One region of the Micromonospora sp. NPDC093277 genome, then DNA from elsewhere that is predicted to be linked to it. Evidence: riboswitches for the same ligand, from Rfam matches in the RefSeq annotation. Region 1 holds a riboswitch; the other holds the start of a gene.

Evidence for each region. Region 1 has a riboswitch for thiamine pyrophosphate ahead of thiE (thiamine phosphate synthase). Riboswitches for the same ligand answer to the same signal wherever they lie in the genome.
Region 2: linked by a shared signal. The riboswitch ahead of ACIRG9_RS28590 (ECF transporter S component) and the one ahead of thiE (thiamine phosphate synthase) in region 1 are both predicted to bind thiamine pyrophosphate.

What each region holds. Positions count from the first base shown of each region.
Region 1 covers NZ_JBIWJO010000007.1:158,746-162,144, reverse strand. The annotation lists gene ACIRG9_RS17300 (aldo/keto reductase) at 1-940, shown strand, start outside; TPP riboswitch at 1,279-1,386, shown strand; gene thiE (thiamine phosphate synthase) at 1,381-2,007, shown strand; gene thiO (glycine oxidase ThiO) at 2,001-3,230, shown strand; gene thiS (sulfur carrier protein ThiS) at 3,256-3,399, shown strand, end outside.
Region 2 covers NZ_JBIWJO010000017.1:75,456-78,854, forward strand. The annotation lists gene ACIRG9_RS28585 (ABC transporter ATP-binding protein) at 1-594, opposite strand, end outside; gene ACIRG9_RS28590 (ECF transporter S component) at 704-1,288, opposite strand; TPP riboswitch at 1,362-1,468, opposite strand; gene ACIRG9_RS28595 (alpha/beta fold hydrolase) at 1,558-2,382, shown strand; gene ACIRG9_RS28600 (aminoglycoside N(3)-acetyltransferase) at 2,379-3,191, shown strand; gene ACIRG9_RS28605 (sugar isomerase domain-containing protein) at 3,188-3,399, shown strand, end outside.

The DNA of each region.
Region 1 (3,399 bases):
CTACCGCCGGCTGGGCGACTCCGGGCTCGTGGTGTCCGTGGTCGGCATCGGCTGCAACAACTTCGGCCGCAAGCTCGACCTCGACGGCACCCGGGCGGTGGTCGACACCGCGCTCGACGCCGGGATCAACTTCTTCGACACCGCCGACATCTACGGTGAACCGCAGGGCAGCTCCGAGGAGCTGCTCGGGCAGGCGCTCAAGGGTCGCCGGGACGACGTGGTGGTCGCCACCAAGTTCGGCATGGACATGCACGGCCTGAACGGGCCGGACCACGGTGCCCGGGGCGCCCGACGGTACATCGCCCGGGCGGTCGAGGCGTCGCTGCGCCGGCTCGGCACCGACCACATCGACCTGTACCAGCTGCACGAACCGGACCCGGGCACTCCGATCGACGAGACGCTCGCCGCACTGGACGACCTGGTCACCGCCGGAAAGGTCCGTTACCTCGGCAACTCGAACTTCGCCGGCTGGCAGATCGCCGACGCCGACTGGACCGCCTCCTCCCAGGGCCGCACCCGGTTCATCTCCGCGCAGAACCACTACAGCCTGCTGGAACGGTCCGTGGAGGCCGAGGTCATCCCCGCCTGCGAGCGGTTCGGCCTGGGCATGCTGCCGTTCTTCCCGCTGGCCAACGGCCTGCTCACCGGCAAGTACCACCGGGACGAGGCGCCGCCCGCCGGCAGCCGACTCTCCGGCGGTGGCCGCTACGCCGAACGGCTCGCCGCCGCGGACTGGGACACCATCGAGAAGATCGAGGGGTACGCGGCCGAGCGGGGGCTCACCATGCTCCAGGTGGCCATCGGCGGGCTCGCCGCCCGGCTGGCGGTGACCTCGGTGATCGCGGGTGCCACCACGCCCGAGCAGGTACGCGCCAACGCCGAGGCGGGCACCTGGCAGCCCACCGACGAGGACCTCGACGCCATCGACGCCATCCTCTGACCGCACCCAGCCTCGCCGCCCCGGCCCTCCGTGCGCCGGGCTCTCGCTGCCCCGGCACCGTCTCGACGGGTGCCGGGGCAGCGTGCTTTCCGTGGCGCTGCTCCGACGGCTCCGGGCGGGGCCCGCAACATGGCCCAGGTGAGCTGTCCGCCGACGGCGGCGCTGCCCGGGAACGGCAGGGAGGACAGCCGGCGGGGGACGCGGGGCTGAGGGCATCCAGACAGCATGGCGTGACCGGAGCGGTGCCCGCTGCCAGCGCCCTCCACAGGTGACGGTGGGTGGGAGAAGTGTCACCCCGCCCTTGGCGGATCCGCGGCGCGCGTCGTACGGTTGGCCGCAAGTGACCCACGGGAGCCCGGTGTACCGGGCTGAGAGGGGGGCTGCAGCCCCCGACCGTCGAACCTGATCCGGGTAATGCCGGCGCAGGGAGGAGTGTTGCCGTGCCGTCCCTGGGACGACTGCATCTGATCACCGACACCCGGCCGGGATGCGACCCGCTCGCCGTGCTGCGCGCCGCCCTGCCGGTCGCCCGCGCCGAACTGGTCGTCCAGGTCCGGGTCGCGGACGACGCGACCGACCGCGAGGCGTACGACCTGGCCCACCGGGTGGTCGCGCTGTGCCGGCCGTACGGGGCGACCTGCCTGGTCAACGACCGGCTGCACGTGGCGCTCGCGGTGGACGCGGCCGGCGGCCACGTCGGCGCCGAGGACCTGCCCGTGCCGGCCGCCCGCCGGGTGCTCGGCCGCGCCGCCGTGCTCGGCGTCACCGCGCGGGAGCCGCTCGGCGCCGCCGAGGCGGTCGCCGCCGGGGCCAGTTACCTGGGCGTGGGTCCCTGCCACGCCACCGCCACCAAGGCCGGGCTGCCCGACCCGATCGGCCCCGACGGGGTACGCGCCGTCGTCGAGGCGGTGGACGTGCCGGTGATTGCGATCGGCGGGGTGACCGCCGCGCGCGTGCCGGCGCTGCGGGCCGCCGGGGCGTACGGGGTGGCGGTGGTCGGCGCGCTTTCCCAAACCGCCGACCCGGCCCGGGCCACCGCCGAGCTGCTCGGGGCGCTGACGTGTTAACAGGGAGCCCTTCCTCTACCGGAGGCGTTAACGGGGGGCCCTTCCTTGCTGACGTCGGCGTGGTGGGGGCGGGACCGGTCGGGCTGGCGATCGCGTGGCGGTGCGCGCAGCGCGGGCTGCGGGTGATCGTCCACGATCCGGCGCCGGGTTCCGGGGCGTCCCACGTGGCGGCCGGGATGCTGGCGCCGGTGGCCGAGGCGTACTTCGGGGAACACGAGCTGACCGGGCTGCTCACCGAGTCCGCCGCCCGCTGGCCGGCCTTCGCCGCCGAGCTGACCGAGGCCGCCGGCACCGATGTCGGGTATCGCACCGAGGGCACGCTGGTGGTCGGGCTGACCGCCGACGACCTGGCCGAGGCGCGCCGGCTCTGGGCGTACCAGCAGGGGTTGGGGTTGCCGATCACGCCGCTGCGCCCGTCGGCGCTGCGGGACCGGGAGCCGGCGCTGGCGACCCGGGTGCGCGGCGGCGCGGTCGCCCCCGGCGACCACCAGGTCGACCCGCGCCGGCTGCTGCCCGCGCTGCGGACGGCGGCCGAGCGGGCCGGCGTCGTGCTGCGCCCCGCCCCGGTCGCCCGGCTCTCCGACGTGGACGCCCAGGTCATCGTGATCGCCGCGGGCTGCGGCGCGGCGGCGCTCACCGGGCTGCCGGTTCGGCCGGTGAAGGGGCAGGCGCTGCGGCTCCGCGCGCCCGGTTGCGGCACACCGGGCTTCCGGCACGTGATCCGGGGGTACGCCGACGGCGAGTCGGTCTACCTGGTGCCCCGGGACGGCGGCGAGGTGGTGGTCGGGGCGACCGTCGAGGAGCGCGCCGACACCGAGGTGACCGCCGGTGCGGTGCTCCGACTGCTGCGCGCCGCCGTCGAGCTGGTCCCCGAGCTGGCCGAGTACGACCTGGTGGAGGCGTCCGCCGGGCTGCGCCCCGGTACGCCGGACAACGCGCCGATCATCGGGCCGCTGCCCGGCCGGCCGGGCGTGCTCGCCGCCACCGGCCACCACCGGCACGGCATCGTGCTCACCCCGGTCACCGCCGACCTGGTCACCGAGCTGATCGTCACCGGTGAGCCGGACCGGCTGCTCGCCCCGTTCTGCCCGGCCCGGTTCGCCGCCGTCGACCCGTCGTCCGCCCCCGACCGGGATCAGGCCCGCCCCGACCGGGAGCGGCCCCGCCCCGACCGGGACCAGATCGGACCGACTCGGGACCGGGCGGCCCGGGCCGGGAGTTGACCGCACCCACCATCGAGGAGGCGACGTGGAACTGATCGTCAACGGCGCCGGGCGGACCGTGCCCGGCGGAGCGACTGTGGCCGACATGGTCCGGGAGGTCACCGACCAACGGCGCGGTCTCGCGGTCGCGGTCAACGGCGAGGTCGTGCCGCGCGGCGGCTGGGCGGCG
Region 2 (3,399 bases), on a different contig from region 1:
GGTCACCCGGTGCTCGACCAGGACCAGCGTGGTGTCGGCGTCGAGGGCGTCCCGGACGGCCTGCCGGATCAGCGTGGCACCGGCCGGATCGAGGTTGGCGGTCGGCTCGTCGAGCAGCAGCAGCCCGGGCCGCAGGGCGAGCGCCCCGGCCAGGGCGAGCCGTTGCTGCTCGCCGCCGGAGAGCGCCGCGGTGGGCCGGTCCCGGTGGTACGGGAAGCCGACCCGGCTCAGCGCCTCGTCCACCCGGGGCCAGATCTCCTCGCCGGGTACGCCCCGGTTCTCCAGCCCGAACGCGACGTCGTCGCCGCAGCGGGCCATCACCAGCTGGGTCTCCGGGTCCTGGAATACGACGCCGACCCGTTCCCGGGCCTTGCGCGGTTCGAGCCCGTCGATCTCGATGGTGCCCTCCTGGGTGCCGGAGTCCTCCGGCAGCAGCCCGGCGAGCGCCGCCAGCAGGGTGCTCTTCCCGGCCCCCGAGGGACCCAGCAACAACACCCGCTCCCCCCGCTCGACCCGCAGGTCCACCCCCCGGACGGCCCACTGCCGGCGCCCCGCATGCCGCCACCCGAAGCCCCGCACCTCCACCGCACTCACGTCCCCACCCCCACTTCCTGGCCCGAGCTTGGTTGATCAAGGAGTTTGCGTCAGGAACATCGGTTCGGCCGACGCGAACTCCTTGATCAACACGATCGACGGCGGATGCTCAGATGGCGGCGCGGTCGCGGGCGGCGGGGAAGCGGTCGAGGACGCCGGTGCCGGCGAGGGCCCGCGTCAGGGCGACGGCGCCGACGCCGGCCACGACCAGCGAGCTGGCGGCCGTGATGAGGATGTACGGGAGCCGGAAGCTGCCCCACGCGGTGCCCGGGTACCAGACGAAGACGTCGTAGATCGAAGCGGCGAGACCGGCCAACGTGGCGGCCAGCAGGGCTACCGGCAGCCGGTAGGTGCGGTACGCGAACAGCGCGAACGCCAGCTCCCCGGCCGCTGCCTCCAGCGGGCCCTGCACCACCAGGGTCCATCCCCAACTGCTGCCGAGCGCGACCGACACCAGCGCGGCGAAGGTCAGCGTGAAGAACGCGGCGCCCGGCTTGCGCACGATCAGCGCGCCGAGCACGGCCGGCACCAGCCACACCCCGTACAGCGCCGCCCTGCCGGGCAGTGGGATGGCGTCCGCCGGCCCGTTCCAGACCAGGCCCCAGGCCCAGAAGATGACGCCGAACGCCACTCCGAGCACCGAGGCGATGACGATGTCGAGGGTGCGCCACCGGTTGGTGGTTGGTTGAGTCATGGTTGCTCCCAGTCCAGTGATACGAACCAGGAGAAGACGCACGCCGCGCCCGGTGTCACCGGACGGCGGCGCGGCTGGAGGTCGACCGAACTCCCTGCGCTGGCATTACCCAGATCAGGTTCGAGGGTCTGCGGGCACCGGCCCGCACTCTCAGCGCTGTGCGCTCCCCTGTCGGATGTGAAGTTGTCTCGTTCAGACGCTAGCATCGCCCCCGGTCAGCGGCCAGCAGGGCATCGGTCGATCGATGGGGCTGGGTAGGCTGCCGAGTCATGCGGGTCGACGCGCGAGGTCTGACGTTCGATTTACGCACGGGCGGCCCGGAGGAGGGCGCGCCCGTCCTGCTGCTGCACGGCTTCCCGCAGCACGGCGGTGAGTGGGACGAGGTGGTGCCCGCGCTGCACGCCGCCGGGCTGCGCACGTACGCGCCAGACCAGCGCGGCTACTCGCCGGGCGCGCGGCCGGCGGCGGTCGAGGCGTACCGGATCCGGGAGCTGGTGGCCGACGCGGCCGGCGTGCTCGACGCGCTCGGGGTGGCGTCCGCGCACGTGGTGGGGCACGACTGGGGTGCGGCGGTGGCGTGGGGCCTGGCGGCGGCTCACCCGGACCGGGTCCGCACCCTGACCGCGGTGTCGGTGCCGCACCCGGCGGCGATGGCCCACGCGCTCGCCACCGTCCCCCGGCAGCGGGCCCGGTCCGCCTACATGTCGCTGTTCCGCAGGCCGGGCACGGCCGAGCGGGTGCTGCTCGCGATGCGTGCCACCGCGTTGCGCCGGATGCTCGGCGGGGTCGGCGACGCCGCCCGGGTCGCCCGCTACGCCGACCCGATGCGCGAGCCGGGCGCGCTGACCGCCGCCCTGAACTGGTACCGGGCCATGTCGGGGGCCGACATGCGGGCCGTCGGGCCGGTGGGCGTGCCGACCACGTTCGTCTGGAGCGACGGGGACGTCGCGATCGGCCGGACCGCCGCCGAGGGGTGCGTGGCGCACGTCACCGGCGACTACCGCTTCGTGGAGCTGGCGGGCGTCACCCACTGGATTCCCGACGAGGCACCCGCCCCGCTCGCCGCGGCGATCCTCGCCCGGGTCGCCTCGTGATCGCCGTCGCCGCGCCGGCCCGGCCGCACACCCGCGCGTCGCTCGCCGCCCAGCTCCACACCCTCGGCGTACGCCCCGGCGGGACGGTGCTGGTGCACGCGGCCCTGCGCGGGCTGGGCTTCCTCTGCGGCGGCCCGGAGGCGGTCCTGCTCGCCCTGCGCGACGTGCTCGGGCCGGATGGCACGGTCGTGGTGCCCACCCACACCCCGGAGAACAGCGACCCGGCGGGCTGGACCAACCCGCCGATGCCGCCCGAATGGTGGCCGGTGATCCGGGCCGAGCTGCCGGGCTTCGACCCGGCGGTGACGCCGAGCCGGTTCATGGGCACCCTGGCGGAGTTGGTCCGCACCTGGCCGGGCACACGGCGCAGCGACCATCCGTACGTCTCGTTCGCCGCGCTCGGGCCGGCCGCCGACCGGATCGTCGCCGGCCACGCGCTGGCCGACATGTTGGGCGAGAGTTCCCCGCTGGCCCGATTGTACGAACTGGACGCCGACGTGCTGCTGCTCGGCGTCGACCACGGCCACAACACCTCGCTGCACCTGGCCGAGTACCGGCAGCCGGCGCCGCCCCGGGAGCGGTGCGGTGCGGCGGTGCTGACCGCCGACGGTGGCCGGGAGTGGGTGTGGTGGGACGACGTGGACCTGGACGAGGACGACTTCTCCCGGCTCGGCACCGACCTGGAGACCACCGGGGCGGTCCGGCTCGGGCCGTTCGGCGCCGGGACGGGCCGGTTGATGCGCCAGCGGGCGGCGGTCGACTTCGCGGTGGACTGGCTGGCCCGCAACCGACGGACGGAGGAATCATGAGCGCCGAGGCTTATCTGGCGGTGGTGACCGAGACAATCGGCCGGGTGGCCGCCGGCCAGCGGGACAACGTGGGCCGGGCCGCTGACCTGATCGCCGAGTCGCTGCGCGCCGACGGGGTGGTGCACGCGTTCGGCACCGGCCACTCGGAGGCGCTGGCGATGGAGATCGCCGGCCGAGCTGGCGGGCTGGTGCCCACCAACCGGATCGC